Regions from separate parts of the Gracilibacillus xinjiangensis genome, predicted to be linked through region 2. Evidence: a T-box and tRNA genes for the amino acid it is inferred to sense, from the RefSeq annotation. Region 2 holds a T-box; the other holds one or more tRNA genes.

Region 1 (16,795 bases), 250 kb from region 2:
AGCAGTATACTTTCATGAAGCAATCTTTCTAGAGCCATAAAGGAATACCATCCTCTTAATGTGTAGAAACATTTTGTAATTTTCGGTAAGCTTTTTCATTTGATTTTTCGAATGAAATTATTTTATCTACATTATTTTCCACTTTATCTTCAATATCAAAAATCTTTTTAAATAAAGCTAATGCCTCATCCGCATCTTTTTGACCAGCTAACTCTTTTGCTTGTAATATTGGTTGTTTCAACATTTGGTTAACAATACTTTTTGTATGTTTATTGAGTACTTTTCGTTCACGTTCCGTTAAGTTAGGCATTTTGCGTTCAATACTTTGCATTGTTTCTTGTTGAATGGACAATGCTTGTTCTCTTAAAGCAGTAATGATTGGTACAACACCTAATGTTTGTAACCATGTGTTAAACCCAACAATTTCTGCTTCGATCCAGATCTCAATCTCTTCTGCCGCTTCTTTTCTTGCTTCCAGGTTGGCATCAACTACTGTATGCAAGTCATCAATATCATATAAGAAAACATTATCTGTTTCTGAAAGTGCTGGATCAAGGTCCCGGGGAACCGCAATATCGACTAAAAACAGTGGTCTGCCTTTTCTTTTCTTCTCGATTTGCTTATAATTTTCTTTCGTAATAATATAATCCTCAGAACCAGTCGAACTAATTACAATATCTGCTTCAGTCAATGTTTCATTTAATTCTTCTATCGATTTCGCAACACCATTAAATTGGGCAGCTAGCTGTACTGCCTTCTCCATCGTCCGATTGACAACAGTTACCTTATTTACGCCTGAACCAAATAAGTTTTTGGCAGCTAATTCACCCATTTTTCCTGCACCAATGATGACCACATGTTTATCATGAAGGTCTGTAAAGATTTTCTTTGCTAATTCAACTGCTGCATAACTTACTGAAACAGCATTTTCATTAATATTAGTTTCTCTCTGGCTTCTTTTCCCGATCGTAATGGCTTGCTTAAACAATTCGTTTAAAATCGTCCCTGTTACCCCATTATTTTGAGCTTGAAAAAAAGCTTCTTTTACTTGCCCTAAAATTTGTGTTTCGCCCATAATCATCGATTCTAAACCACAGCTCACACGAAACAGATGTTCCACTGCTGCTTCATTTTCATAAATGATTAAATGTGGTGCAAACACTTCTTTTTCAATACCAAACCAGTCTGCTAAAAACTGCTTTATAAAATAACGACCTGTATGAAGTTGATCAACAACTGCATAGATTTCGGAACGATTGCAAGTAGAAATAATGACGTTTTCTAATATGCTTTTTCGACCTTTTAATTCTGTCATTGCTTCTACAAGCATATCTTCACGAAAAGCTAGCTTTTCCCTTACTTCAACAGGTGCTGTTCTATAATTTATTCCTGCTGTTATGATATGCACAATATCTACCCCCAAAAAAACAAAAGCCTAACTACGCTTATATTCGTATTATAACATGTTTTCTTTGTTAAATCGTGATCATTTTATGAACAGTCATCATAAAATTGTGTTAGAATGTTGATGTTCTATATTTTCTATCTTTAAGTCATAGATACTTTATCACATTTAACACATTATATCAAGTAATGAATATAAATTAATAATTATTTTAATCTAGAGGAGATTTACCATGAAGAAAAATAGTTTATTGGCCTATTTACTAATTGGAATCGGGCTGTATTTTTTGTTACGTGAATTACGAATTCCGATCTTAACCGATTTCTATTCATGGCCTACCTTATTAATATTGATTGGTTCAGCATTTTTAGTCCATGCATTTTCAGGGAATGAAGAGAAGAGTATCTTTCCTGGGGTTGTTTTACTTGGTCTTGGGATTCATTTTCACGGACTGAATCATTATCCTTTTTGGATTGCCCATTGGGGGATTTATACACTGATTGTTTCGATTGCTTTTTTGCTTCGCTTTGTCAAGACAAAACATGGCATTATTCCAGGAGTTGTATTATTCGTCATTTCTATCTTTGCAATGTTTGTCGACAATCAACCAAGTTGGTTTGTGTGGATTCATGATCTGATGGGATGGATGGAAAGGTTTTGGCCAATTGTTTTGATTGGATTAGGGATCTACCTGCTTTTGAAAAGAAAATAACATATTGCTTGCTAATGATTCCTCTCGCCTGAAAGAAACATGGTAACTTAAAAAAATAAAGCAGTTCATATGAGAGCATACTAACTCTAACACAGAACTGCTTTTTGAAGCATGTATTATTTTACTATTTGATCAATATAGTGCCAAACATCTTCTTTCCCCTCACTTGTCTCTGAAGAGAAAGGGATTAGTGTATCTTCAGGGTCCATCTCCAATGTGTCTATCACTCTTTTCAGATGGGTCCCCTTTCTATTTTTTGGAATTTTGTCTAATTTTGTTGCAATGACTAACACAGGTAACTCTAGATGTTTTAGGAAGTTGTACATCATCACATCATCTTCCGATGGTTTATGTCGAATATCAACAATAAGTGCAGTAACCTTTAAATTTTCACGGGTAGAGAAATACTCTTCCATCATCTTTCCCCATTTTTCCCGTTCTTTCTTTGAAACTTTTGCGTAGCCGTAACCTGGTACATCGACAAAGTAAAAAAGTTCATTTATTAAATAAAAATTAAGTGTTTGAGTCTTGCCTGGTTTTGAAGAAGTTCTTGCCAGGTTTTTACGATTGATTAGTTTATTAATAAAAGATGATTTACCAACATTGGAACGACCAGCTAACGCAATTTCTGGTAACTGGTCGTTAGGGTATTGCTGTTGAGAAACAGCACTTATCACTATTTCTGCTTTATTTACCTTCATTTTTCTCCTCCAGTAACGCGTATTGTAGCACTTTGTCCAAATGATCTACTGGAATGAATGTTAATTGCTCGCGAACACTTTCCGGTATATCTTCAAGATCCTTCTCATTATCTGCTGGAATAATAATTGTTGTTATTCCAGCTCTATGGGCACTTAATGATTTCTCTTTTAAGCCGCCAATTGGTAATACTCGACCTCTTAAAGTGATTTCGCCGGTCATCCCTACTTCTCTTCGAACAGGTCGTCCAGTTAATGCGGAAACCAATGCTGTTGCCATTGTAATTCCAGCAGAAGGGCCATCTTTCGGTGTTGCTCCTTCTGGAACATGAATATGGATATCATAGTTTTCATGGAAATTCGGGTCAATTTGCAATTCATCTGCACGAGAACGGATATAGCTAAACGCAGCCTGAGCAGATTCTTTCATTACATCACCAAGTTTCCCTGTTAAAGTTAGTTTGCCTTTTCCTTTGGCTAAGCTAACTTCAATGGAAAGAATATCTCCGCCTGCTGAAGTATATGCCAATCCAGTTGCTGCACCAATTTGATTCTCTTCTTCCATTAATCCATAGCGGAATTTTGGTTTGCCCAGTATTGATTCCAATTGTTTATCCGTTACCACAACACGCTGCTTTTCTTTCGATACAATGATTTTGGCAGCTTTCCTGCATAGTGAAGCTAACTGGCGTTCAAGCCCCCGAACTCCTGCTTCCCTTGTATATAAGCGAATTAACCTTAATAATGCCTCATCACGCATTTGAAGCTGACCTTTCTTTAACCCATTCTCTTTTATTTGTTTTGGTAAAAGGTGCTCTTTGGCAATGTGCATTTTCTCATGTTCTGTGTATCCGGCAAGTGAAATAATTTCCATTCGATCAAGTAAAGGCCTTGGTACTGTCGCCAAATTGTTCGCTGTAGCAATGAACATTACTTTAGATAGATCATAAGTTTCTTCTAAGTAGTGATCACTAAAGGTACTGTTTTGTTCTGGATCCAGTACCTCCAACATCGCGGCAGATGGGTCCCCTCTGAAATCATTGGACATTTTATCAATTTCATCTAACAAGAAAACAGGATTGACTGTTTCTGCCTTTTTCATTCCCTGAATAATCCGACCAGGCATTGCGCCAACATATGTCCGTCTATGTCCGCGAATCTCTGCCTCATCTCTTACACCGCCTAGTGAAATTCGTACAAAGTTACGATCAATCGAACGTGCGATCGATCTTGCCAATGATGTTTTTCCAACACCTGGTGGTCCTGCTAAACAAAGAATTGGGCCTTTTAGGGAATTGGTTAGTTGTTGAACAGCTAAATATTCTAAAACGCGCTCTTTTACCTTTTCCAATCCGTAATGATCTTCATCCAGTACTTTTTCCGCATGTTGGACATCTAAATTGTCGGTCGTTTCTTCTTCCCATGGTAATGCAATAATCCAATCAATGTAATTACGAATAACAGAACTTTCAGCAGAACTTTGCGGAACACGCTCATAACGGTCTAATTCTTTCATCGCTACTTCTTCCACACGCTGAGGTAAATTCTTTTCTTCTAACCGTTTCTTTAAATCAGCGATTTCACCTGTTCTACCATCCTTGTCACCGAGTTCTTTTTGGATCGCCTTCATCTGTTCACGCAAGTAATACTCTTTTTGAGTATCTTCCATCGATTTTTTTACACGTTGACCAATTTTGCGTTCTAATTCCAATACTTCTTTCTCATTTGAAATGATATCGAGCAACTTTTTCAACCGGCCTATAACATTAATTGTTTCAAGAACATCTTGTTTATCAGACATCTTAAGTGTAATATGGGAAGCAATCACATCTGCGAAACGGGATGGGTCTTCAATATCAACAACACTCGCTAAGGTTTCTTTCGTAACTTTTTTAGAAATTCGGGAGTAATTTTCAAATTGTTCAAGTAATGACCGCTTTAGAGCTTCTTCTTCTTGAAAGTTCTCATGCTCATCCTCTAGCATTTCTACTTCGACAAAGAATTGTTTTTTCTTATTTATAAACTTTTCAATGTTTGCACGCTGTAAACCTTCGACTAATACACGCATTGTGCCATTTGGTAGCTTTAGCATTTGGTTTACTTTCGCAATTGTCCCTATATTATGGATATCCTCTGCATTCGGCTCATCAATTGCACTTTCTTTTTGTGCCGCCAAGAAGATTTTTTGATCATTCATCATTGCCTTTTCTAATGATTGAATGGATTTCTCTCGTCCTACATCTAAATGTATGACCATCCCTGGGAAAACAATCAATCCTCTTAATGGCAATAATGGTATATGTATAAAGTTTGATTCTGACATTTGGCACCTCCAACAAAATTACTAGCAGTTCTTTTAAGATGCATATTTTATACTATAATATGAGTAAAGTTATTACTATAATAGTAAGGCGCACGGCTGATCTTTATCCCAATTTCAGGAAAGCTCTTTAACAATAAAGAATCCATAATTCATTGTTACTTAAAAGCTGCTTCTCTATTCTAATAAGTTTAAAGAAAATCCTGTTCTTTGTAAATATTAAAATTTGCATCATTATTTATATATTTACCAAAAACGATTGATAAAAACACACTTTTGTTATTTATTTATAAAACACACCATGCTTATAGTGTAAAAGAACCCCTTGTTGCAAACAAGGGATTCTTTTACTCGTTCATTATGCACTTTCTTTTGGCGATTGTTTTCCATCATCGATAACTGATCCATCATTATGGATTAATTTCGGACGACCATTCTCATTGATAACCGTTTCTTTTGTAACGACACATTTTTGAATATCATCACGAGAAGGCAGTTCAAACATAACGTCTAACATGATTCCCTCAAGGATGGAGCGTAAACCGCGGGCCCCTGTCTGACGTTCAATTGCTTTCTTCGCAATCTCTTTCAGCGCTTCTTCATCAAATTCCAGTTCAACGCCATCCATATCAAACAATTTGTTATATTGCTTTACTAAAGCATTTTTTGGTTTTGTTAATATTTCTACTAATGCAGATTCATCAAGCGGTTCTAGACTTCCAATAACCGGTAGACGACCGATAAATTCTGGAATTAATCCAAAGCGTAATAAATCTTCTGGTAACACTTTAGATAAAAGTGTTGCTTTGTCTAATTCCTGATTATCAGCTTCTGCACCGAAACCAATTACTTTTTTCCCTAGTCGGCGTTTAATAATTTGTTCTATTCCATCAAATGCTCCACCACAAATAAATAAAATATTTGTTGTATCAATTTGAATGAATTCCTGATGAGGATGTTTTCTTCCACCTTGTGGAGGCACACTAGCTACTGTACCTTCCAGAATTTTCAATAGTGCTTGTTGAACACCTTCACCAGATACATCTCTTGTTATTGAAGGGTTTTCTGATTTACGTGCAACTTTATCGATCTCATCAATGTAAATAATCCCTTTTTCTGCCTTCTCCACATCGTAATCAGCTGCCTGAATTAGTTTTAATAAGATGTTTTCCACATCTTCCCCAACATATCCAGCTTCTGTAAGTGAAGTTGCATCTGCAATGGCAAATGGAACATTCAAGATACGTGCCAATGTTTGTGCAAGCAATGTCTTACCACTACCTGTTGGTCCAATCATAGCAATATTACTTTTCGATAGTTCTACTTCGTCTTTTGCCTTCGGCGTGTTAATACGTTTATAGTGGTTGTACACGGCAACTGCTAGATTTTTCTTTGCTTTGTCCTGGCCGATCACATAATCATCTAATATGTCACAAATTTCTTGCGGTTTTGGAATGTCTTTGTATTCTACTTCTTCATCCGTTCCTAATTCCTCTTCCACAATTTCTGTACATAACTCGATACATTCATCACATATATAAACGCCCGGTCCAGCAACTAATTTACGGACCTGGTCTTGACTTTTTCCACAGAATGAACATTTTAATTGACCTTTTTCTTCATTAAACTTATACATGCCATTCACCCCTTGTTCAAAAATATCAATATTTCTCGATATGGTGGCATTCCCTTATCTTTAGCCCATCATATCAAATTGTAACAAAATAAAAAAGCAAAACACCTTTTTATCGTTCCAAAGTTATGTTGTTATAGCTTATCAGCCTTTTATGTAAATTACAAATGGTTCGGTTTGAAACAACCATGTAAATATAATATGTAGTATATGTATTATAATGTGATTCTATTTCAAAACGCAAAAATTTTACTATTGCATGTACGAAATTCAGCTAACTTTACTTATATGTGTGAGAAAACAAGGCGCGTTACTCGCGCCTTGTTTTCTCTTTGTTGTTTATTTTGTTTTGCTATTGTCAACAAGGACATCAATTGCTTTTCTGAATTTTAAATCGTCTTTTAAGCCAGCAGTGTTTCCGCCAAGTGCCTGTTTAATTTGGTCAAGTTCCATTTTGTACGTAGAAGCCATTGACTCTAATTCTTTTTCAACATCTTCCTCGGTTACTTCTACATTCTCAGCAGATGCAATTGCTTCTAATGTCAAGTTTGTTTTCACACGTTTGCCAGCATCTTCTTTCATTTGCTCTTTCAACGCATTTTCATCTTGACCTGAGAATTGGAAGTACATGTCAAGTGTCATACCTTGCATTTGCAGTCTTTGCTCAAATTCCTGAAGCATACGATCTAATTCTGATTGTACCATAGCTTCCGGGATTTCTACTTCTGCATTATCAGATGCTTGCTGGATTAAAGCTTCACGCTTGTTGTTATCTGCTTCTGTTTCCTTTTGCTCTTGCAGACGTTTTTTTGTTTTCTCTTTTAATTCATCTAAAGATTCCACTTCATCATCCACGTCTTTAGCAAATTCATCATCTAACTCCGGTAATTCTTTTGCTTTAATTTCGTGAATTTTCACTTTAAATGTTGCCTCTTTACCAGCTAGATCTTCTGCATGGTATTCTTCAGGGAAAGTTACATTCACATCCGTTTCTTCTCCAGCTTTTTTACCAACAAGTTGTTCTTCAAAACCTGGAATGAAAGAACCAGAACCGATTTCTAATGAATGATTTTCACCTTTTCCGCCTTCAAATGCCACATCATCAACAAATCCTTCAAAGTCGATTACAGCTGTATCACCATTCTCTACTTCGCCTTCTTCTTTGACAACTAACTCTGCCTGGCGTTCTTGTAGCTGTTTTAATTCATTCTCTACATCTTCATCTGTTACTTCCGTGCTTTCTTCTTCTACTTCTAGTCCTTTGTACTCACCTAATTTCACTTCAGGCTTAACAGTAACTTTTGCAGTGAAGATAAGATTTTTTCCTTTTTCAATTTGTTCGATATCTACTTCCGGCTGATCCACTGGCTCAATTCCAGTTTCTTCAACAGCGTTAGTATATTCTACTGGCAGAATGATATCTACTGCATCTTGATAAAGTGATTCTACACCAAAGCGTTTTTCAAATAATCCACGAGGCATTTTTCCTTTACGGAAGCCCGGAACTTGTACTTGTTTTACAACTTTCTTAAAAGCTTGATCTAGTGCTTTATCAAATTTGTCTGCGTCCACTTCAATAGTAAGTACGCCGACATTACCTTCTTGTTTCTCCCATTTTGCTGTCATTCAATTTCCCTCCAACATAAATAAATCTGTATATTTGACGTTCATTCAATAAACACTCTATAATAGACCGAACGCAAATTGCAACCATCTTATTATAACATAAAAGTGCATGCTTTCAATAATAATGTAGGCATAACTGATTTATTGTGATTTGATTACTACATGGAATTTACTATATAGATAGAGAAAATGCAAGTGATTATAAAATCCTATATCTTCGATCCGAACTGTTTGTCGCTTTCTGTCATAATTTCAGTTATTTTCATCCTGTTTTTATGGTTAGAAGATAACTCAGCTGTGATGGTTAAATGAACAAAAAGCGAAAGACTTTGTCGATCAGCCCTTCGCTTCATTATTTCTTTACACGTTTTTTATTCCTGATAAATGATCAATTACATTGTAATTATGTATCTTCCATTTCTCTTCTGCATATTCAATATTATTAAGGCATGCGTTCATTAGTAATGTTTTTCCTGCACCAATTTCTCCCTCAGAAAAAATCGATAAAATGGCATTAATGACAGCACCGTGAGCAACAAGCAATATTTTTTTCCCCGGATAAGTTTGCTGAATCCGAGCCATACCTTTTAACACTCTTTCATTAAGTGCAGTTCTCGTTTCTTGATTTGGGTAATTCCCGTCAGGAAACCTGTGTTTTCTTTCCTCAACGGTCAATCCTTCAGCCTCGCCAAAGGATCGCTCAGCAAAATCATTCATCTCTATTAATGGTAATTGTAATGCTTCATTAATAATTTCAGCCGTTTTTTTCGCTCTGCTCAGTGGGCTTGTGATTAATACGTCCCAACTGTCAGCTTGTAAATGATCGCGGCATTCTCTCGCTTGCTGTTTCCCACTTTCATTTAATGGAATATCGGTTGCTCCCTGTATTCTCCCAGCGGCATTCCAATCTGTTTCACCATGTCTTACTAAACAAACTGTCGTCATCTCGACCCACTCCCTAATTTAATTTTTGCACCACATAGGTGACTGCTTTTGTTTTTAATAATACAGATTTGCTATCTCTAATTATATTATACTCCAGAAACTTCACTTCTTTCTTCCATACACGCCATCCCGGCCAGCTCCGGCTTCAAGATCGAGAAACATATGGCTGATTAATCCCCTTAAGAAGTGGTACTAACTCTATAACTGTTTTAACAGGCCTGTGCAACCATGAACCTTGTTCAAATAACTTATTTTTATCATAACAATAATCATGATATTGCTTCTCGGATGCACGTATTGTCTCTAAACGCCCCATATTGTTCCTCCTTAGACCGATTTTCTAATGAATTGGACTGAAAATGCAACAATTAATTGAAACCAATGGTACACGTTTCGCGTATATATAAGAAGAAAATACGATGGAGGTATGAAAATGAGTGACATCATGAACCTATTAGAAGAAGTAAGCAAAAGTACTGAAAACCTCGATATTAACAAAATAGAAAAAATTATCACTAAATTAGAACAATTCAGTGATGAGTGTATGAAATGCAAGAAATTATTAGCAGACATAGAAAATCAATTAAAAATTATGCAAATAGATGCAACGGGTGATGAAGTGAGAGACTTTCAACAAACCTTTTCACAGGCAAAATCCCATCTGATGAAACAACATAAATGTATCACCAGCGGCTATTACCTAGCCACATATATGGCATTAGGCACAAGTCTTGGTGTGGTTTTTGGCTTAACATTATTTGATAACATCGGTCTAGGTATTCCTATCGGTATAGGGATCGGTTTAGGGATTGGCTCACTCATGGATGAGGATGCGAAGAAAAAAGGATTAGTTATTTAATAGTGCTGCTTGACCGAAGAAGATCGGCAAGCAACATCTATTATTATATCTCAAGAATCGACCCATATAAAGCTTCTGACATTTCAATCATCTTTATGTAGTGCTCTTTTACATTACTAAAATCACGGAATTCTTCCTCAAATTGAAAGCTTTGATTCACATAATATTCTAAGGTTTCTGCAAATAATGAATAATTCTCTTCTTGAGGCAAAAATGGTGTGTAAACATAGGCAAACCTCTGTAAAATGAATTGGATCATTTGGAAACTAGTTGGATCATTCTGTTGCAAGTGATCTAAGTGTTGGTAGATGCCTTCAAAGAATGTAATAGGAATCACTTCTGCTTTATGTAAGTCAATTGTCTCTTCTACTTTGAATTTCTCAATATGTATGTTACCAGTTAAGTTATTATTAACATAGTACTCTAATATCGCTGTCTTAACAACAGGGTGTATATCTTCCTTTACCAACATTTCTTTTAAGAGAGGTATGTCTTTCTGGCCCCCCAGATAAAGTAAGCGCTTCACCATGTACCATTGCTGGCGATCATTCTTCTGCTCAATCGCTTCCTTCAATTTTTGAAGCACTTCCTGGTTTGTCTGTATATCCACTTGCTGCTGTAATTCTTTACTAAGCTGATACATCTGATTTAATTGTCCACTAATAGGTGAGGGTACCTCTTCTTCCAGTACATCCTCGATTAAATACATGACTTGATGATATTTACTAGCTTGAAACAGTAATGTTGCATATATATGTATGTAAGAATAATAATGATTATCTTTCTTTGATATGAGCCGTTCACACAGTTCTTCCGCTTCTTCTTCCATATTAAGCTCCATCATACAAATTAATTTACCTGTTAATACTTCTGGAGATTCTACACCATTTTCAGTCAACTTTTGGAAATATTGAAATGCTGTTTGGAAGTCACTGCCTTCCATTGCTAATTTCGCTTCATGTTCTAAGTCATTTTTCCATTTTGGGAAAATAATTATCTTCTCTTTTTCTTCCTGCATTGTTTCACCTACCTTTTACTATCATATTATTACTATTATAGATTTAATAGCAGAAAGACTCAAGTGGATTCCTATGTTTGTTTTATTTTGATACGGAAGCTATATTTCTATACCCCAAAAAACAATAAAGTATTCAATTTATTCCACTATCGTTAACAAAAAAACTACACCTGCTGATGTAGTTTTCCTGTTATTACACTTGATACCCCTCTACAATACTCTCTAACTCTTTTGACATTTTTTCAAGCCCTTTGACCGTATCTAGTATATTACCAATGGATTGACTCGTTTCCGAAGCTGATGCAGAAGTTTCTTCCACCCCTGCTGCAGATTGTTCTGAGATTGCTGCAATATTCTCTATTGAACTGGATATTTTTTCATTATTTCCAACAATATGATGGAAGTTACTGGATATATTTTCAATATTGTTGATCATAGTATATACAGAGTTCTGAATCTGTTGAAAACTCTTCCCCGTTTCTCCAATCTGCTCTGTTCCTTGAACAAGCTGATCAGAACCGTCTGTCAATGACCTTGCAACAACAGAAGCTTCTGCTTGCAGCTGTTGCAGAATAACTGTCACTTCATCAATTGATCGTGAAACCTGTTCAGATAATTTTCGGACCTCGTCTGCTACAACTGCGAATCCTTTTCCTTCTTCCCCTGCTCTGGCAGCCTCAATTGCAGCATTTAGTGCCAATAGATTCGTTTGTTCTGCTATATTTTGTATCACATGAATAATTGTTGTAATTTCCTTTGTTTGATTCTCTAACCCTTTTACTTGTGAAACTGTTTGCTGAATGTCTTCATTCGTTTGTTTAATCTGGGTAATAGAATGTTGCATTAACTCACTGCCACTATGGGTGATTCCTTTTAATTGTTCTGCAGACTGAAACAACTTTTCTCCACTGTCACTTGCAAGCTTAATTTTATTGGAAAATTGATTCATCTGTTCCGCAATTTGGGCAGTAGTGTCTGCTTGTACCTCTGTTCCATTCGCTATTTCATCCATCGTTACAGCAATCTGTTCACTGCTGACGTTTATTTCATCAAAGGCTTGCTTCATTTCTACTGTTTCCTTCCGAACATAATGAGACGTTTGCTGAACCTTTTCAATCATTGCTCGCAGTGTATCCTGTGTATGTATAACAGCATTTACTAAAACACCTATCTCATCCGGGCTGATTTTTCCTGACCAATCGTTTTTTAAATTCCCATTCGCAATCTCTGACATTATTTCAGTGACTTTCATAATTGGTTTTGTAAAGCGATCACTTACTAACCATGCAACAATTCCAATAACCAGGATGATGATTAGACCTATTATTAGTATACTTTGCAGAATTTCTTTATTAATGTCCGTAAAGAAACTTACATCCTCTATTATTTCTATCACACCAACTACATTCGCATTAGCAGGATCGAATAATGGTAAGTAATATTTCCATTTGTCCTTATTATTGTTTGTGACTTCTTTACCTTCAAATGCTTCAGCGACACTCTCCTGTGCTGCTGTACTTAGATTACCGTCATTCCCTGCAGATGATAGAATAACTTCTTTCTCTTTATTGATAATTGTTATCTCAACACCTTCAAGTGAACTGGTTATCTCATTTACAACTTCTGGCTTTAATCCTGTTTGTAATGTCCCAATCACTTCATCATTTGAAATAATTGGTACAAAGGCTCTTATCGTCATCCCGCTATTCCCTGATTCAAAACCAACATTTGCTTCCTGGTTTAATGCTGATTGAATCGCTTGTTTATCACTTTTGTTATCACCGAATTCTTCTGGATTATGTCCACGATAGTAAACCGTGCCATCTGCATCTCCAAATTCAAATACATTCCAGTCATGTTCTCTTTGTAATCTTTCGAATACTGGTGTAACGGACTCATGTAAGTTATCACGGTCCTTGTTAGCGAAGGCCTCTATTAATTCTTCACTTGATGCATATAATTTGGTTATGTCAAGTAATTCATTCATCTCTGATTGCAACTGGTTTTCGATCAGCATTTTCGATTCTAGTTGGCTTTTTGACATTACATTTGTAAAGCTGTCATTCGTCTTGGAGATCACTAACCAACTGATTAGTATTGCTGGCACGATTGCTAACAATAAAAAAAGCAAAAATAATTTCGATTTTATCGACTTTCTCAAAAAACTTCCCCCTCAAATTGCCCCGCCGACCACTTTAATTGTCAGCAGAATTTTTTATCTAAGATGGAATTATATCACATTGGCAAATAGGGAGGTAATTAAAAGGAGTTCATTCTAAAATCAATCACTTATTAGAAAAGAAATAAATTATGTTATAATAATTATATAAATCAATTGTGAGGTGAACACTAAGGTACTCTTTCTTAGTCATTATGAATTTCTCTAAAATCACTTACCTTTTTATCCTGTTAGTTGGGTTTGCAATCGGTATTTATCAAAGTTTTTCTAATACTTTTACTTTAACGGTGATGGCTCTGTTGATTATTGTTCTGACAGGCTTTATTTGTAAGGATTTCTACATCAAAATAAAGAAAAGCAAAAAAGAATAATTTTTTTGTGAAATTGTGTTGACATTCGGCACATTACTTTATATAATATTACTTGTCCGTTAAAAAAGTACATAACCAAATGCGGGTGTAGTTTAGTGGTAAAACCTCAGCCTTCCAAGCTGATGTCGAGAGTTCGATTCTCTTCACCCGCTCCATGTCCCAGTAGCTCAGCTGGATAGAGCAACAGACTTCTAATCTGTAGGTCGGGCGTTCGAATCGCTCCTGGGACGTAGTCAAAAACCTTGAAGTGTCCATCATTTCAAGGTTTTTTTATTTTATAAAAATTATTCGGGCGTACCACAATGGTGAATTCCCCAAATGTTCTGTTCGATCATTCAACTCTAAACTCTATTATAATTCTTGGATAGCAATTATGCTTCCATTAACTTTATCGGCAGACTACAAACAATCTTTCCGGGTAATCTCTTACTATTTTTCTATATATGTTAATATTAATAGGAATAATTTGTTACTTATAAAAACATTACATACTTCAGGAATACTAAAGCAGCATTAAATCATCCAAGCAAGGGAGAGTATTATCTAGGAAGATGTGGGAAATTTTATTGGGGACATCCTTTCTAAAATTCTGGAATTTATCTTTGTGGCTTTTTTCTGGTTGTTTGATAAACTGGCTGCTTTTCTTGTGAAAAGCGGTATAGTTGAGAGTGAGACAACAGCACAAGTAATATCGATTAGTATTGTTTGTTTCATCTATCTTGTATTAAATGGGATATTCATAAGTCCCAAGCGAATTGTTGGCGGGTCAATGTATGAATCGGAAGGATAGGATGAATGACATGCAATAATTTATTCAAGGTACAGGCAGTAGATGAGAGCTACCACCCAAATATGTATTGCATATGGACTGACTATTTCATATTCAAACTTGGATCAATTGTTTTTTATAAGGTATACCGTTTCCATATAAATGAAAAACACAGCAGGCAACCTATACCTGCTGTGTTTTTAATGATGTTTGATAAGTCAATGCACTGATTTCCTGTCCATCTTTTGTATAAAATTGAACAATTACATCAGATAGATCCCTATTCGCTGACAATATGGCATAAGAGCCGGGATGTTGAGACCTTGGGAGACGAATACTGCCAGGATTGATAAACAGCTTATTCTCCGCTTTTTCTGCCCCAGCAATGTGCGAATGACCAAAGCATACAACATTTGCTCCAACTTCATCCCCGCGGTACGAAATCGGTTGTAATGTGAATTTTATTTGATGCATGTGACCATGAGCAACAAAAAAATGCAAGTTATCAACAGTAAAATCAATTTCTTCTGGCAGATTATCATCATTGTCCATATTCCCCTTAACAACGTTCATGCCAGATAATTCTTCGCTGCTATGTAGTAATTCAGAGTCACCACAATGGATCATTGCTTCGACCTCATGTTGATGGCGTTCCTTTATTTCTAACAATTCGCTTTCCCAGCCATGACTGTCACTGATGATGAGAACTTTAGGCATTTGGTTCCACTCCCTTCTTTCTATTGCTCCTTTAGCCAATTTATCAATTGATCTAATGCTTTTCTGCGATGGCTTATTTTATTTTTCTCTGCCGGAGACATTTCAGCCATTGTATGGTCACTGCCTATTGGGAAAAATATCGGGTCATAACCAAAGCCATTTTCGCCAATCGGCTCTTGGCCAATTGTCCCTTCACATTCACCACGTTTAAAAACCGTCTTTTCACCAGGTTGGGCAACGGCTAATACACAAACAAACCGGGCTGTCCGTTTGTGATCAGGAACACCCTTTAACTCTGCCAATACCTTCTGAAGGTTAGCTTGATCATCCTTTTTCTCCCCTGCATATCTCGCAGAATACACACCCGGCTCACCATTTAGTGCGTCCACTTCTAATCCAGAATCATCAGCAATTACAGCAATGCCAAACTTTTCGCAAATGGCCTCCGCTTTGATTGCAGCATTTTCTTCGAAAGTTGTACCAGTTTCTTCAATATCTTCTATATCTTCAGGTAAATCTAAAAGAGATGTAACCTTTATATTCAATGGAGTAAAGAGTGCTTCAAAGTCTTTCATTTTCCCGCGGTTTTTCGTTGCAATAATTATCTCTTTCATCTTTAGAAAAACTCCCTATTTGATCTCTAATTTATCTGCATATGGGGCTATCGCATCTTTTTGGATTTGCACAATCTCATTCAGACCACCTTCAGCAAGCTCTAACATCTTCATTAGCTGTTGTCTCGAAAAAGTCGCTTCTTCACCGGTACCCTGGAGCTCAACAAATTCACCTTTACCTGTCATCACAATATTCATATCAACAGCTGCAATGGAATCCTCTGCATATTCCAGATCCAATATTTCGGTACCATCTGGCAAAACGCCAACAGATATAGCAGCTAAGTAATCGGTAATCGGCAATTTCTTTAATACATCTTTATCAACCAATTTTCCAAATGCATGAACCATTGCGACAAATGCCCCAGTAATTGATGCAGTTCTGGTTCCACCATCTGCTTGAATGACATCACAATCAATCCAAACGGTTCGTTCTCCAATTGCATCCAAATCAACGACTGCACGTAAAGAACGACCGATAAGACGTTGAATTTCCATTGTTCTTCCGGATACTTTCCCTTTTGATGACTCACGAATATTTCTTGTTTCTGTTGCACGCGGCAACATAGCATACTCTGCTGTTATCCAGCCTTTTCCAGTTCCACGCATAAATGGTGGTACTCTATCCTCAACACTTGCATTACAGATCACCTTCGTGTCACCAACTGTGATTAAAACAGACCCTTCTGCATGTTTCGTAAAGTCTGTTACCATTTCAATCTTTCTTAACTCATTCACTGCTCTCCCTGATTCTCGCATCATACTTCCTCCTAACATTCCTTCTAATCTTAACATATTTTGCATAACTGTTTAAGTTTCATACATAGAAAAATCACCCCATACGATAAAAAGTATGGGGCGATTCAGGAAATACACTTTCTAACTCTTATTACTCGAACAATTAAATACTATCTGTAGGTACAACCATT
Region 2 (16,795 bases):
TTTTATTTGCTAATTCAATTTTGTCTACTTTTAGATGATCCATTTGTGCTTTGTATTGCGATGCTTTATAAAAACTGAGTCCCGCTACTACAAAAACACAAAAAACCCCTAATAATTGTAACTTTTTAGCCAAAATGATAACACTCCTTTTCTAATCACAGATGTTTTTATTCCGGGAACATAATGCTTTCATCACCCAAGTTATCGGAATTTGTCGATTGGTGACTTAATACCCCCATATTATATGCCCGAATATGCAAACATCTAAACATATTTTTCATACAATATAAATAAAATGAATAATGAATTTAGTTTTGATCGTCATTATGGTGTAAAAGGAGAAAAACAAATGAATGGATTTAAAAAAATGATTTTATTACGGAAACTGCAATCAATTGATGCCGACACTCTATACCATTACGCCAAGCAATATGGTATAACCATCTCGACGGATCAGGCAGAAAAAATTAGTGACCACTTAAAGAACAATAACTATGATCCAACAAAGACAAATGACCGAATGAAAATGTTGAAAAAGTTAGCAGAAATAACCGATCTAAAAACCGCCCAAAAATGCCAGCAACTTTTTCAAAAATTAATCAAAGAGTACGGATTAGAAGACATGTTCGAGTAATTTACCTAATAAAAAGGCTTGACAGATGTCAAGCCTTTATTTATTGCGCCATAATTTTTTCTTTTAAATCACTATCAAAAGTCCCACTTTTAATCATTTCTATCTCGAATCTGTATGGAGCTTTTTTATTTTTCTTATCTTCCCCAACATAAGGTGTCTCTAGAATCTTCGGTAAGCTTTCTAGCTGTGGATGATGAATTACTTTATGCAAAGCATCAAAACCGATGTGACCAAATCCTATGTTCTCATGACGATCTTTCCCGGCTCCTTGAACATTCTTACTATCATTAACATGAACAACTTTAATTCGGTCAACTCCAACAATTTTGTCAAATTGATTTAATACTCCATCAAAATCATCCACAACATTGTAACCAGCATCATGAATATGGCAAGTATCCATACAAACAGATAATTTATTATTATGTGTAACACCGTCAATAATCTGGGCTAATTCTTCAAATGTCCGTCCAATTTCTGAACCTTTTCCTGCCATTGTTTCTAATGCTATTTGGACATCCTGAGCTGGATCCAGTACTTCATTGAGGCCTTCAATAATCTTTTTAATACCTGCCTCTGTTCCTTGTCCAACATGTGCTCCTGGATGAAGGACAATCTGTTTTGCCCCGATGGCTTCCGTTCGATCAATTTCACTTTTTAAAAAGTTGACACCAAGCTCAAATGTTTCCTTTTTTACTGCATTCCCTATATTTATAATATATGGAGCATGAACAACGATATCAACAATACCATTCTCCTCCATAAATGCTGTTCCAGCTTCAATATTCAATTCTTCAATCGGCTTCCTTCTAGTATTCTGTGGAGCGCCTGTATAAATCATAAAAGTATTCGAACCATAAGAAATTGCTTCCTCACTTGAGCCGAGTAACATTTTCTTCCCGCTCATCGAAACGTGAGACCCTATTTTTAACATGAATAAACCTCTCCCTAACATTACTTCTTTTTAAAAGTATTTCTTTGTATTTTCTTCTTCGCTTTCTGTTGTTCTTGTTTCATCTTCTTTTTATAACCTGGTTTTACTTTCTTTGGTCTTCTGACTTGATTCCAAGCCTGCTTCTCTGTTTCATTCTCATGTTTTACTCTCGTTTGTCTTGCATTCCAAGCTTTTGTTTCTTGCCATTCCCCTTTTACAATATCATAGAACGTATATTTAATCCCTTTTTTTTCAAGCTTTTTAACAAGCTCTATATCTTGGTCTGTATATAAATTAATAGCAGTACCTTCCATACCTGCTCTAGCTGTTCTGCCAACTCTGTGAATATAAAAGCTTTCTTCTTTTGGTAGTTCTGCATTAATCACATGGCTGACACCTTTTATGTCGATACCCCTCGCCGCAAGATCTGTTGCAACAATATACTGGTATTTCAATTGCTGGATTTCTTTTAATACTCTCTTTCGCTCTCTTTGAGAAAGCCCTCCGTGAATTAGTCCAACATTCAGCCCTTTTTCTTGAAGTTGCGCAGCCAGTTCATTCGCCTTCTCTTTTCCATTCGTAAAGATGATGGCAAGATATGGTTGTATTACTTGTGAAATTTGGGTAATCACACTTGCTGGTTCTCGATGTTTTAATGGAATCATTCGATGCTCCATTTTCTCTGGTGCTAAACGGTCATCAATCTTAATATACTTCGGTGCATGCAAATATTTTTTCAGGAATGGCTGTAATTTTTCCGGAATTGTTGCAGAAAACACCATTACTTGAATGTCTGGATCTGCTTTTGCCAAAATGCGGTCAATTTCTTCTATTAATCCTAATTCAAGCATTAAGTCTGTCTCATCCATAACGAAGGATTTTGCTGAATGGATATCCAGTACATTATCATTTAATAAATCAAGCAGCCGGCCTGGTGTTGCTACAATAATGTGCGGTGCTTCTTTCATTTTTTCAACCATACGTTTTTTATCTGTCCCGCCAATAATCAATTTTGCCCGCCAAACTTGTTCTTTATTAGCGAATTGCATTATTTTTTTCACTTCATCATAAATTTGTATAGCTAACTCCCTTGTTGGTGCAGTCAAAATAACTTGTGTTTGCTGCAAAGTTTCATCTAGGTTATTTAATAATGGTATGAGGAAGGCGTGCGTTTTCCCAGACCCTGTCTCAGATTGGCCAATTATATTGCTACCTTGTAACGCCTCTGGAATTACCTTTGATTGAATGGGTGTTGGTTCATGAAACCCTAATTCGCCTACTACGTCATTCATCCATTCTTCCAATGCATACTGTTTGAATAAATGTTTTTTCATTATGATCTCCTTCTACGTAACAATTATCTTTGTCAATTGGTGAAAATACCTTTATAATAAAAGTATTGGACAAAACCTTGTCCATTATTTATTATTCTACTTGATCTGTGATAGAAAGTACAGAGGGGGAAACTGAATGGAAGTAATCAAAATCGCTCCAAGAGGTTATTGTTATGGAGTTGTCGATGCAATGGTTATTGCACAGAATGCTGTTAAGGATCCCAATCTACCTCGCCCTATTTATATACTTGGTATGATTGTTCATAATTCACATGTTACGAAAGCTTTTGAAGAACAGGGAGTTTTTACACTCGATGGAAAAAATCGCTCTGACTTATTAGCAGAGATCGATAATGGTACAGTTATTTTCACGGCTCATGGAGTTTCACCAGAAGTGAAGCGTAAAGCTGAGGAAAAAGGATTGACAGTACTTGATGCCACCTGTCCGGATGTAACGAGAACACATGACTTAATTAGAGAAAAAGTGAAAGATAATTATCAAATCGTTTATATTGGCAAAAAGGGGCATCCTGAGCCTGAAGGTGCAATTGGTGTTGCACCAAATCACGTCCATCTTATTCAGACAGAAGAAGAGGTTGACGAGTTAGCGATCAATCCAGATGCAAAAATTCTTGTCACGAACCAAACAACAATGAGCCAATGGGATGTTTATGATGTAATGCAAAAAGTAAAGCAGAAATATCCCCAAACTGAAATGGAACAAGAAATTTGTATGGCAACACAAGTAAGACAGGAAGCGGTAGCTGAGCAAGCAAAAGATGCTGATTTGACACTCGTTGTAGGTGATCCACGCAGTAATAATTCCAATCGGCTTGCCCAGGTCTCCATCGAGCATGCCGGCACACAAGCTTATCGAATTGCTGATGTAACAGAGATCGACCTTAATTGGCTGGATGGCGTGGAAACAGTTGCGATAACAGCAGGTGCCTCTACACCGACACCTATAACGAAAGAAGTCATATCTTTTATTGATAATTATGATCCAACAAACCCTGATACATGGGACTTAACATCAAAAGTGAAAAAAGATAAGATATTACCAAAAGTGAAAGCAAAATAAAAAAAACCGGGTCTCCGGTTTTTTTTATTTCCATTGAAAAGGTTCGGTAGAATGTTCAGAACAAATGACTTCCACCTTATTCGGAAGCTTCTCTATATTCTGAACAAAGTATTCTCTTACACCTTGTTTCATTATTTGCTCAATATGATGTCCTGGATCAATTAAACCAATCCCCTCTTCTTTAGCATCTAAAGCCTCATGATAAGATAAGTCACCAGTAATATAGACATCTGCACCATGCTTGATTGCGGCATTTATATATCCTTTGCCACTGCCACCTAAAATGGCAACTTTTTTAATAATTTTATCCGCATCACCAACAAATCTTACGAATGGAACATTGAATGCTTTTTTCACAGTTTCTGCATAATCCTGTAAATTCATTTCAGTTGTAATTTCACCAATTCTCCCTAATCCGAGAGTTTGATCATTATTTACCGTTGGGAATATATCGTAAGCCATTTCTTCATATGGATGTGCCTTCTTAGCTACCTCAATAACCGTATGAAGCAGATTTTCCTTTACAATAGTCTCGATTCGATCCTCTTCTACTTGCTCTGTTACCCCTTCTTGTCCTATAAAAGGGTTGGTCCCTTTCTGCGGCTTAAAAGAACCCACTCCGGCACTTTTAAAAGTACAATGGCTGTAGTTGCCTATATGCCCCGCGCCTGCTTCTCCAATTGCTTCAATAAAACTGCCTGTGTGTGTTTGCGGTACATATGCTACAAATTTAAATAATTTCTCTGTGATTGATGGAACAAGCACTTTCTGATTTTGTAAAAAGAGTCGATCTGCAAGCATATCATTGACACCACCCGTAACTATATCCAGATTTGTGTGTGCAGAATAGACTGAAATATTATGCTTTATTAATTTATGGACAACCTTTCCTTTCAATTTCTTTTCATCAATTTGTTTTAAGCCTTCAAATAATAATGGATGATGCGCCAGAATAAAATCGACGTCTTTCTCTATTGCTTCATCGACGATCTGATCTGTAACATCTAATGTTGTCATTACTTTCTCTACATTACTGTCTAAATTACCGATTTGTAAGCCTACATTATCCCATGATTCTGCATAAGTGACTGGGACCCACTGCTCAAAAAGTTGGATAATGTCTTTAACTTTTGTCATTGGTATATGTAACCTCCTCTATCAGTCTTATATCATTTTCCCATTGTGCAATCTTTTCATCTGGTAACTGTTTTGCTTTTTTCATTGAATATAATAATTTTAACCTCTTTTCTCGCTCTAACGTCCATTTTTTTATAAATACTGGATTTTTCTCTTGCAGTAACTTAGGCCCGAACAATACTTCATCCCTTTTTAAAAATGTTATGGAAGTGACTTTATCCGCAACAATGATTTCATAAATATACCCATCTTCTTCAATAATTTCTTCTTCGGTTATTTGATAAGAGTTTTCCATTAACCATTCTCTGACAATATTTGCATCAATATTTGGCTGTAAAATCAACCTCTCAACATTTCCCAGTTTATCTTTTCCTTGCTCAAGAATGCTCTTGATTAACTTTCCACCCATTCCTGCAATTGTTATTTGATTAATAGGATCATCCATCTTAATGATTTCCAATCCATTTCCCTTTCTGACTTGAATTCTGTCAGTTAAATCATTTTCTCTAACGGTCTTTTGAGCTCTTTTAAATGGCCCCTCGTTTACTTCCCCAGCGATCGCTTTGGCTTCAGGATCCTCTGCACAAATATAGCAAGGCAAATAGGCATGATCAGAACCAATATCAGCAAAATATATCGGTTTCCTTAAATTATTCGCAACTTTCTTCAAACGTTTGGATAACATACTACTTATCCTTTCCAATAAATTTTAGTTTGTCAGCTTGTAAGAAAAAGCTTTCTGTCAGATTAACAGAAAGCTTTTTACTTTACATATAATAAATTAGTGCGCTTCTTCCTCTGTAGATTCCTCAGCCTCAGCAGCATCACCGGTTTCACCGGTTACCAGCCATTCAGCTAGAATTGCAGCTTCTTCAGATGGTACGATACCACCTTGCATTGCAGTTCCTTCGATTCCGTTGTTAATAATATCTTCTACCTCTTCAACAGAATACTTACTTCCGAGATCTTGTAAGCTAGGGGCTGATGCACCTTCTAAATCTCCACCATGACAACCTATACAACTTTGGGCGATTGCTTCCGGATCAGTATTAACCGTATCACCTTCTTGGTCTCCATTAGCAATCTTATCTTGTTCATTTAATCCAACTACAGATAAAACAATCATTGCTAATATACCTAATACTGCAATTAATGCAAATGGTATGACGGGATTTCTTTTCATGATCATTCCTCCTTCAGTTCATCAAATATCTCTTTCCTTCCATTATGTATAGGGAAACATAATACAAAACCATTTCTATTTTACTTTAAATTAAGTAAATAGAAAAGCAAATCCGAAAAATTTTCAATAAATTGTCTAAAAATAATAAAAACCAGTTAAAATACAAGCAATTATAAAGACAAAAACACCAGCTGCTTGTAAAAAGAACTGTTTTTTCCATTTTCCAAATATAATCCATGAGAGACTATTGAGAAAAATCCATAAATACGTGATCGGAACATTCTTGACAAAATCATTTAAAAATAATGATGAGGCTATCAAAAAATTAACGAATAATGTCATTACGGCATAACCTTCATTTAACCTGTCATTTTTTTTAAATATATCTATCATCAATATATTCATGATGAGTATGATAACAATACTAATGACTTGCCAGATTACATTGTCCACAACTATAAATATTATCATTGGGAATATTAGTAATAAAGTATTGAAAAAATAAAACAAAACATAATATGGTGTCCTTTTTTTCTCTGGTCGACTTTCTCCTTCACCTTCTGTATATAAAGCAATTAAGAAATCACAATAGTGAACAGGCAAAAGATGATGGGATTTCCAGTAGTTTATTTCTTTCAAAATAACTTCTTTTCTTTCTGCATCCATAATACCATCCCTAATCGAATATTTTCATACTTATTTATATATCGGTATATATTACAGATTATTTAACGGCAGAAAGACAATATATGAAAACTACCTTCTGGGTAATACTCAGAAGGTAGAATGTTTTTATTCCAAAAAGTCTTTTAGTCGTTTACTCCGGCTAGGGTGGCGCAATTTTCTTAATGCCTTTGCTTCAATTTGACGGATACGCTCTCTTGTCACACCAAAGACCTTGCCAACTTCTTCTAACGTCCTTGTCCTGCCATCATCTAATCCGAATCGTAATCTCAGGACATTTTCTTCTCTGTCAGTTAATGTATCCAAAACATCTTCTAATTGCTCTTTTAACAGTTCATATGCTGCATGGTCAGAAGGGGAAGTTGCTTCCTGATCTTCGATAAAATCGCCTAAATGGGAATCATCCTCTTCACCTATTGGTGTTTCTAATGATACCGGCTCCTGTGCAATTTTCAGAATTTCTCTAACCTTATCTGGTGTTAATTCCATCTCTTTCGCAATTTCCTCAGGAGTAGGTTCTCTGCCAAGGTCCTGTAATAACTGTCTTTGGACACGAATCAATTTATTAATCGTTTCAACCATATGAACTGGTATACGAATTGTACGTGCTTGATCGGCAATAGCTCTCGTAATTGCCTGGCGAATCCACCATGTCGCATAGGTACTAAACTTGAATCCTTTTCTAAAATCAAATTTTTCGACGGCTTTAATGAGACCCATATTACCTTCTTGAATAAGGTCTAAGAATAGCATACCTCTTCCTACATAACGCTTAGCGATACTAACAACAAGACGTAAGTTAGCTTCTGCCAGCCTTTTTTTAGCGTATTCATCGCCCTCTTCAATTTTCTTTGCCAATTCAATTTCTTCCGATGCAGATAATAAGTCTACTCGACCGATTTCCTTTAAGTACATTCGAACAGGATCATTTATTTTAATCCCGAGTGGAACACTTAAGTCATTTAAATCGAATTCTTCTTCTTTTGATAACTGCTGTAAAGTAGGATCCTCTTCGGAATCACCGATTACTTCTACACCTTGTTCGTTTAAATGTTCATAAAATTCGTCCATTTGATCTGATTCTAATTCAAAATTTGACAATCTTTCTGCAACTTCCTCATATGCTAATACACCACGTTTCTTACCGACTTCTAGCAGTTGTTCCTTGGCCTGTTCTAACGTTAATTCAGGTTCTTTAGAACGTGATGGTTTATTATTTGCCATGAGTGCCCCTCCTTCCAAAAGCTAACTTCCTCTTTTTGATTGTTGCCTTATCTTGATGATTTCCATAGCAATTTGCGCTGCTTTCACTGGATCTGTTTTTTCCATAATTTTTTGTTCTCTTTCCAGTTCCTTGATTCTGCTATGGCCGTTTTGTTCAGCTGAAATTGTATTAATGTAATCTTCTAACTCTCTATCTGAAATATCCCAATTACAGTCGAGCATAGATAACTCTACGACCAACTTCTGTATCATTTTATCCTCTATTAATGTAAGAAAGTGGCTAGGATTCGGTTGATTTCCAGCCTCATAAAATCCATATAGATAGGTTACAATAATTTGGTGTTGTTCGATATTGAATTTAGAACCTAATGCTTCTTTCACCCGATCTGCAATGTGAGCATTTTGAAGCATAAATGCAATTAAACGTCTTTCAGCGTTATGATAAGCTGGTAATACTTTTTGCTTATTTTGGTAATTGTTATGAATTCTTTCATTAGTATTACCAAAGTTTTTACGGTTATCATCATTTTTTTCGCTATTTTTCAATTTCGTTACTAAATCTTGCTGTAATGCTTCAAATGATAAGGAAAATTGATCGGATAACTCCCGCAAATAGTGATCTCTTTCGATAGAACTATCAAGTAGGGCTATCTCACTAATTATACGTTCGACATATCTTAGTCGATCTCCTTCTTGATTAAGATTATATTCATTTCTTAGATGACTAATCAAAAAAGTCATTTCAGAAGCACTTGCTTCCAGAATAGTTTGATGAAAATCGTCAGCACCGTATTCCTGAATATATTGATCCGGATCATATCCATTTGGAAGCATTGCAATTTTTACATGACAGCCAACTTTCTTCAGAAGCTTTAATGTCTTGTATGTTGCATTCTGACCTGCCTTATCTCCATCAAAACAAATAACAACGGTTTCTACATACCTTCTTATTATATTTGCTTGTGAGTCAGTAAATGAAGTGCCTAAAGACGCTACAACATTCGGCACTCCCGCTTGGTGTAATGCAAGGACATCAGCATAACCCTCTAACAGTATTACTTCGTTCCTTTTTCTGATTTCGCTTCTTGCATTATCAAAATTATAAAGAAGCTTACTTTTTTGGAAGAGTTCCGATTCCGGACTATTCAGATATTTAGGTTCCTGATCGCCAATAGAGCGGCCACCAAAGCCGACTGTTTTACCAATCGCATTTCGTATAGGAAAAATTATTCTCCCACTAAACCGGTCAAAATAATTAGTTTGGTCATTTGTAATTAAAAAACCAGCTTTCACCATTAATTGACGGTGGTAACCTTTCTTTTCCAGAAATTTCACGATAAAATCCTTTGATGGAAGCGAGAATCCTATTTGAAATCTTTCGATTGTTTCATCAGTAAAACCTCTTTGATGCAAATATTCCAATCCTTTTTTTCCATCCTTTGTATGGTATAACAAATGATGATACAACTTAGCTAACCATTGATAAGCTTCAAGAATAGATTGTTCTTCAGATGCAGATCGATCATCATTTTGACCAGCATTTTTTGATATATCTAATTGAAAGCCCGATTTTTCAGCTAAGTGCTGAACAGATTGAGGAAAAGTAAAGCCCTCAATTTCCATCAAAAATGTGTAGACATTTCCTCCTTTTCCACAACCAAAACAATGAAAGATTTGCTTTTCTTGATTGACCGAAAAAGAAGGTGTATTCTCCGAATGGAATGGGCATAAACCGAAATAGTTTCTTCCTTGCTTCTTTAATTGTACATACTCACCAACGACATCTACAATATCGTTTGATGATTGAATCGCAGCAATCGTTTCATCATCCAAGTGATATTGATTTGCCATAGTAATCACCATTTTCAATCAGGTCTGTATCATTCTTTTCATTCGACATTTTTCTCGTTTCATGCTGAATTAATCTAAAAAATTGTTGTAGTACTCTATACTCCTATTACCTTATGTTACGGAAATTAAACAAGTATGCTTCTAAAAAACATAACATCGATAATTTATTTTGTCGAAAAAAATAAATAACTTATGATTAACAATTCTACAAAAATAAATAAATTCCTTCTTTTACTGAATAATTTATATAAAAATTAGGACATAAGCTTTAAATAGTTTAATTATTCGAGAAAATAATCGTATATTTATTCATTTCACAAATTATAATTATAAAACAAATTATTATTTTTTCCAAACCAAAAGGTTCCATAATGGGAATTTTCTTTATTTACTCTTTATTTTCTATATTCCAATATGGTTGATTTATCATATTAAGGACAATATTAGCTGTCTCTTCTACTGCTTTATTAGAAACATCGATAACCGGACAACCAATTCTTTGAATTAATTTATCAAAATAACTCAGTTCTTCGTGTATTCGTTCCAAATTCGCATAACTCGCATTATCATTTAACCCAAGGCTTTTCAGTCTCTCTTTACGGATACCGTTTAATTTTTCAGGGCTTATCCTTAAACCAATGCATTTATGTGTTGGAATTTTGAATAAGGATTCTGGAGGATCTACCTCTGGCACAATTGGTATATTCGCTACTTTCAGTCTTTTATGAGCTAAATATTGAGATAAAGGAGTTTTCGAAGTTCTAGATACACCAATTAAGACAATATCTGCTTGCATTACACCTCTCGGATCCCGGCCATCATCATATCTAACGGCAAATTCAATTGCTTCCACTCTTCTGAAATAATCATCATCCAGCCGGTGTATCAATCCAGGTTCTTCTTTGGCCTTTTTATTAAACTTTCTCTCCATTGCTTCTACCATTGGTCCCATGATATCAACACATTCAACTTGTTTATTTGTTGCTTCCTGGATTAAAAATTCACGTAATGTTGGGTTAACTAATGTAAAACCTATCAATGCCCCTAATTGTTTTGCGTGGTAAACTGCACCACGCAAAACTTCTATATTCTCTACATATGGAATGCGATAAAGATCATATGCATTCTCATCCATAAATTGGCTTAATGCTGCTTTTGTAACAAACTCAGCTGTTTCACCTACTGAATCTGATACAACATAAATGATTGTTTTTTCCATATGTTCATGCTTCCTCCTGCATTCTACTTAGGCTTGCATTTGTTTCCAATTGATTTCAGCAAGGTCAGCAAATTTTATGATCTCGTTTGCTATCACTAATAATAGTGCAAGGCGGTTTTCTCGTATCTTCTTATCCTCATCCATAACCATTGTATTATCAAAAAACTGGTGTACAGGGTTTACGATACGTGACAATACCTCTAGCGACTCTTCTGCTGCATTCGATTGAAGTTCTTTATCTAAGTCTTCTATTATTGATTGATAAGTTTGGTATAATTTCTTCTCTTCATCATTGACAAATAATTCTGGATTTACAGTATAATAATCCTCTGCTTTTTTCGCTAGGTTAAGCACCCTAACAAAAGCTTCCTGCTTATCCTTGAAGCTCATATCTGTACGTTTTGTACTTAATACTTGCGCTTTAGCTAAAATGAATGAAATATCCTGCAATTCGTTAACCAGAACCGCGTCAATAATATCTGTTTCAATTTTTTCCTCTTTCATAATATATGCTACCCTTTGCTTAAAAAATGTTTCTAATTGTGAATGAACGGCTTCTTTTTCGTCAGCGGTACTCACATGGGTTTCAAACAGTGTTTGTACTTGTTTTAATAATTCACTAATATTAATCTTCCAGCCTTTATCGCGAACAATTTGCACTACTCCCAAGGCTTGTCTTCTAAGAGCATAAGGATCCTGAGAACCGCTTGGAATTAATCCAACAGTAAAACATCCCACAATTGTATCAAGTTTGTCAGCAATACTTACTACTGCTCCTACAATGGATTCAGGTAATTCAGCATTTGCATTTTTGGGCATATAATGCTCTTCAATTGCTCTAGCAACTTCTTTATCTTCTCCAAATATTTCAGCATATTTACGCCCCATAACACCTTGGAGTTCGGTAAATTCTGTCACCATATTTGTTACAAGATCAAATTTGCATATTTCTGCCGCCCTTATCACTTTGTCCTTATCTTGATTATTGAGCCCTAAATAGGTTGAAACAATCGAAGCAATCTTTGTTACTCGTTCTACTTTATCGGCAATAGTTCCCAACTTTTCCTGAAAAACCATACGGGACAGTTGCTCTAGATTCCTTTCAATTGGAAGTTTTTGATCTTCATCATAAAAGAACTGAGCATCCTGTAATCTTGCTCGTAAAACTTTCTCGTTACCTCGGGATACTGTATCAATATGTTCAGATGTACCGTTACGGACCGCAACGAAAAATGGATGCAGATCGCCATGTTTATTTTGAACAGGAAAATATCTCTGATGTTCCTTCATTGAGGTAATCAAAACCTCTTTCGGTATCTCTAAGAAGGTTTTATTATATGTTCCGCAGAATACTGTTGGAAATTCGACGAGATGTTTTACCTCATTTAATAAATCTTTGTCAATCGGTATTACCCATCCTTTATCTTTTTCTAATTCCTTGATGCCATTCACAATTATTTGTTCACGTTTATTCGCATCTGCAATCACATACTCTCTTTCTAAGAGCTTTTCATATTGCAATGGGTCGTTTATAACAACCTCACCACCTAAGAATCGGTGTCCATATGTTACCTGTCCTGTCTTAACACCTGTAATTTCAAATGGTATTACATTGTCATTATTTATTGCAACAATCCATTTAATTGGCCTAATAAATCTTAAGTTTTGATCAGCCCAACGCATATTCTTTGGAAAGTGAAGGTTTAAGATAATCTCCTTAAATTCTGGTAACAGTTCTTCTACCCTCTTTCCTTCGGTAAATTTCTTTACAAAGATATAACTCGTTCCATTTATATCCTTGAAATAAATATCATTTACATCTTTACCTTGCCCTTTTGAAAAGCCTATCGCAGCTTTAGACCAATTGCCATCTTCGTCTTTTGCGATTTTCTCTGCAGGTCCTTTAACTTCCTCTTCTTGGTCTGCTTGTTTAGATTCCAGATTCTTTATAACTACTGCAAATCTTCTTGGTGTAATATATGTTGTAATCTGGTCATAATTTAAGTGCAAATCATTTAACCATGCTTTTGTTTTTTCTTTTAATTGTGTTTCTGTATGATTCATAAAACGTGCAGGCATTTCCTCTAGCCCAACTTCAAATAAAACATTAGTTGTTGTCATTTACGTTATTCTCTCCTTTCAACATTGGAAATCCCAGTCTTTCTCGTTCTGCTACATATAATTTGGCGATTTCTCTTGCTAAATTTCTAACTCTTCCAATATATCCAGTACGTTCAGTTACAGAAATAACACCTTTGGCATCAAGCAAATTAAAAGTATGAGAACACTTCAATACATAATCATATGCTGGAAAAACAAGGCCTTTATTCATGATTCGTTTTGCTTCTTCTTCATATGTTGTGAACAGGTTAAAAAGCATGTCCGTATCTGATTCCTCAAATGTATATGTAGAATGTTCAAATTCCGGTTGATAAAAAATATCTCCAACTGTAACTCCATTTGTCCACTCTAACTCAAATACATTTTCTTTATCTTGGATATAAGAAGCGAGACGCTCAATACCATAAGTGATTTCAACAGCAACTGGTTTGGCTTCTAAACCGCCGATTTGCTGAAAATAAGTGAATTGAGTAATTTCCATTCCGTCAAGCCATACTTCCCAACCTAATCCAGCTGCACCTAGTGTCGGATTTTCCCAGTTATCTTCGACAAAACGAATATCATGTTCGTTCGGGTTAATTCCTAATTTCTCTAATGATTGTAAATATAATTCCTGGATGTTACTAGGTGATGGCTTCATGATTACCTGAAATTGATGGTGCTGATAGAGACGATTAGGATTTTGCCCGTAACGTCCATCTGCCGGTCTTCTTGATGGTTCCACATATGCAACATTCCAGGGTTCTGGACCTAAGCTGCGAAGTAAGGTCATTGGTGACATGGTACCTGCACCTTTTTCCACATCGTATGCTTGCATTAAGATACAATTTTGGTCTGACCAATGTTTCTGTAATGTTAAAATCATTTCTTGTATATTCATTACTAATTCCCTCCAATGTAAGTTAGATTAGTTTTCCCCACATGAAAACCCGTCCCTATGCTTATCATATTTGATGATAAAGCATAGGGACGGGTTGCCCGCGGTTCCACCCTATTTGTTATCTCTTATAAAGAGATAACCACTTTAAAAATAACTGCTCCAGAGTTCCTTCCTAAAAGTTCCAATATCTAGCTTGCACCGTCCTAGATTCGCTTCAAATGGATGCCATTTTAGTACTACTCTCTATCAATACAGACAATGTTTAATTTATTACTAAATAATACGAGATATCTATTTTATTGTCAACCTTTAACTATCTCGCAGCATATCCATTTGCTTTAAGAAGCGCTTGGACTTTAAGAAATATCCGCCATACCTTTCATAGTATTGATCCATGAGTTGCTTTAATAGACGTTTATTTTCCTCTCTAACTGAAATATTACCAATCCGCTCTAAATCAACCCACGAAAGTAGCCAAAGCAGCTTATACAAATTTTCATTCAGAAAAAAAGCATAAGTATCTTTGTTATGACATGGTTGGCAAAGGACACCGCCTTCTTGTATAGAGAAGTATGCCAAATTCTCTTTTCTGCCACAGTTAACACAATGGTCCACAACTGGTGCGATACCTGCTGCTTGATACATTTTCCATTCATAAATCATTGTAAGGATTTCCGGATCTTTATTTTGTTCCAGCCATTCTAATGTTTGCAATAATTGCTTATAATGGACAGGATCATATTTTTTCGGGTCCAGGACTTTATCAGTTAATTCTGCTAAGTAACTAGCATATGCCGTTAGAAAAATATCCTCACGAATTTTTCGAAAAGAATGAATAACTTCCCCTTGTTGAATTGTTGCTAGGTTCGTTCCCGGTTGAATTAAAAAAGAGCCATGAATAAAAGGCTGCGTAACAGCAGCCATTCTACTTTTGGTTTTTTTTGCTCCTCGTGCTATTGCTCCAACTTTCCCCATTGTTGGTGTTAGTAATGTGACAATTTTATGTGTTTCCCCATAATCTTGTGTTCTTAAGATAAAGCCTTCCACTTTTTCAAACACAAGTTTCACCATTCCCTTTCTAGTTTAAAAATGTGTGTCTTCTAATAATGAATCATCTAAGGATTCCTGGTCTGTTTCCGTGGTTTCATCTAGTTCAATTTGTTTCATCCACAAATACGCTTCTATATTACCCGTTTGACTGAAAATTTTCCATGGTACATCGATCACAACAAACCTCACCTTTCCTTTTGGTTGTCTTTCATTGTGCTCATTAATAGAATAACCCAAAACAGTCATTCAATTAGTAATAATATTTACCATGTATGGTGTTTGGCGAATGCTGACACAGAAACAACCTAGTATTCGTCTTGCTTAAAGCCAAGTTCATATAAATGATGGGGTTTATTTCGCCAATTTTCTTGTACTTTTACCCACAATTCAAGAAATACTTTGGAACCGAGTAATCCTTCAATATCCTGGCGTGCTCTTTTGCCAATTTCCTTTAGCATTTGTCCCTGTTTGCCAATAATGATTCCTTTTTGAGACTTTCGCTCAACAATGATACTTGCCTGTACAAGCAATTTATCATTCTCGCCTCTATTACTTATCTGGTCAATAACTACAGCAACTGAATGGGGTATCTCTTCCCTTGTTAAGTGAAGAACTTTTTCTCTTATTAATTCTGAGATAATAAAACGTTCAGGATGGTCTGTAATTTGATCATCCGGATAGAATTGAGGACCTTCTGGTAAGAAATCTGTAAAAACATCCATCAGATGTTCCACATTATTTCCTTCTAGTGCAGAAATTGGGAGAATTTCCTGAAACGGATACTTGTCCTTATATTGCTGTATAAGCGGCAATAATTCATCAGGTGTTACAAGATCAATTTTATTGATAACTAAGAAAACTGGTGTCTTATTTGATTGAAGCCGATCAATAATATACTGATCACCACGTCCGTAACCTTCATCTGCATTAATCATAAACATTATGGCATCAACTTCATTTAACGTATTCTCAGCGATTTTTACCATAAAATCCCCAAGTTTATGTTTCGGTTTATGAATACCAGGTGTATCGATAAACACAATTTGCTTATCATTATCCGTATAGACACCCTGTATTTTATTTCTCGTTGTTTGTGCTTTATCACTCATGATTGCTATTTTTTGTCCGATTACTCGATTCATAAAAGTAGACTTTCCTACATTTGGTCTGCCAATAATTGCTACAAATCCTGATTTAAATGTTTTTTCCATTGATGTTCCTCCGTTTTTCATGTTGCTTTGTATATGTATATCATACAATAAAATTTACTCCATTTCATACTTTCGACAAAACTAGTGGTAATGTTTTTACATATATGATAATTTGCTAAAATTAATCTATCCAGTGAGGAAGAAAGATAAAACAGCCAATAATAACAGCAAATATGGCTGTAACTAAAACTGCTCCCGCTGCAAGATCCTTTGCAAGGCCGATTGCTGCTTTTTTGTTTGGTTCCAGGTAAT

Evidence for each region. A T-box is a leader RNA that pairs with one kind of tRNA and senses whether it is charged. The one in region 2 lies ahead of glyQ (glycine--tRNA ligase subunit alpha), so its partner is inferred to be a tRNA-Gly.
Region 1: it encodes a tRNA-Gly, which carries the amino acid that the T-box ahead of glyQ (glycine--tRNA ligase subunit alpha) is inferred to sense. The anticodon was not compared.

The regions. Positions count from the first base shown of each region.
Region 1 is NZ_JBHSDT010000008.1:312,763-329,557, reverse strand. Features, by position in the region: gene ACFOY7_RS12825 (cytochrome C assembly family protein) at 1-38, opposite strand, end outside; gene hemA (glutamyl-tRNA reductase) at 56-1,408, opposite strand; gene ACFOY7_RS12815 (LiaI-LiaF-like domain-containing protein) at 1,638-2,117, shown strand; gene yihA (ribosome biogenesis GTP-binding protein YihA/YsxC) at 2,234-2,818, opposite strand; gene lon (endopeptidase La) at 2,805-5,138, opposite strand; gene clpX (ATP-dependent protease ATP-binding subunit ClpX) at 5,494-6,771, opposite strand; gene tig (trigger factor) at 7,108-8,394, opposite strand; gene ACFOY7_RS12790 (histidine phosphatase family protein) at 8,755-9,339, opposite strand; gene ACFOY7_RS12785 (hypothetical protein) at 9,485-9,655, opposite strand; gene ACFOY7_RS12780 (hypothetical protein) at 9,773-10,198, shown strand; gene ACFOY7_RS12775 (hypothetical protein) at 10,242-11,216, opposite strand; gene ACFOY7_RS12770 (methyl-accepting chemotaxis protein) at 11,410-13,377, opposite strand; tRNA gene ACFOY7_RS12765 (tRNA-Gly) at 13,848-13,921, shown strand; tRNA gene ACFOY7_RS12760 (tRNA-Arg) at 13,923-13,996, shown strand; gene ACFOY7_RS12755 (hypothetical protein) at 14,320-14,556, shown strand; gene ACFOY7_RS12750 (metallophosphoesterase family protein) at 14,719-15,252, opposite strand; gene ACFOY7_RS12745 (XTP/dITP diphosphatase) at 15,273-15,866, opposite strand; gene rph (ribonuclease PH) at 15,882-16,625, opposite strand; gene ACFOY7_RS12735 (GerMN domain-containing protein) at 16,768-16,795, opposite strand, start outside.
Region 2 is NZ_JBHSDT010000008.1:562,898-579,692, reverse strand. Features, by position in the region: gene ACFOY7_RS14090 (lytic transglycosylase domain-containing protein) at 1-133, opposite strand, end outside; gene ACFOY7_RS14085 (DUF2624 family protein) at 296-634, shown strand; gene ACFOY7_RS14080 (deoxyribonuclease IV) at 675-1,568, opposite strand; gene ACFOY7_RS14075 (DEAD/DEAH box helicase) at 1,589-2,902, opposite strand; gene ACFOY7_RS14070 (4-hydroxy-3-methylbut-2-enyl diphosphate reductase) at 3,039-3,983, shown strand; gene ACFOY7_RS14065 (Nif3-like dinuclear metal center hexameric protein) at 4,008-5,120, opposite strand; gene ACFOY7_RS14060 (tRNA (adenine(22)-N(1))-methyltransferase) at 5,107-5,805, opposite strand; gene cccA (cytochrome c550) at 5,902-6,303, opposite strand; gene ACFOY7_RS14050 (hypothetical protein) at 6,439-6,969, opposite strand; gene rpoD (RNA polymerase sigma factor RpoD) at 7,096-8,211, opposite strand; gene dnaG (DNA primase) at 8,233-10,062, opposite strand; gene ACFOY7_RS14035 (pyruvate, water dikinase regulatory protein) at 10,451-11,281, opposite strand; gene glyS (glycine--tRNA ligase subunit beta) at 11,309-13,402, opposite strand; gene glyQ (glycine--tRNA ligase subunit alpha) at 13,389-14,282, opposite strand; T-box leader at 14,365-14,541, opposite strand; gene recO (DNA repair protein RecO) at 14,592-15,353, opposite strand; gene ACFOY7_RS14015 (YqzL family protein) at 15,366-15,578, opposite strand; gene era (GTPase Era) at 15,638-16,543, opposite strand; gene ACFOY7_RS14005 (diacylglycerol kinase family protein) at 16,665-16,795, opposite strand, start outside.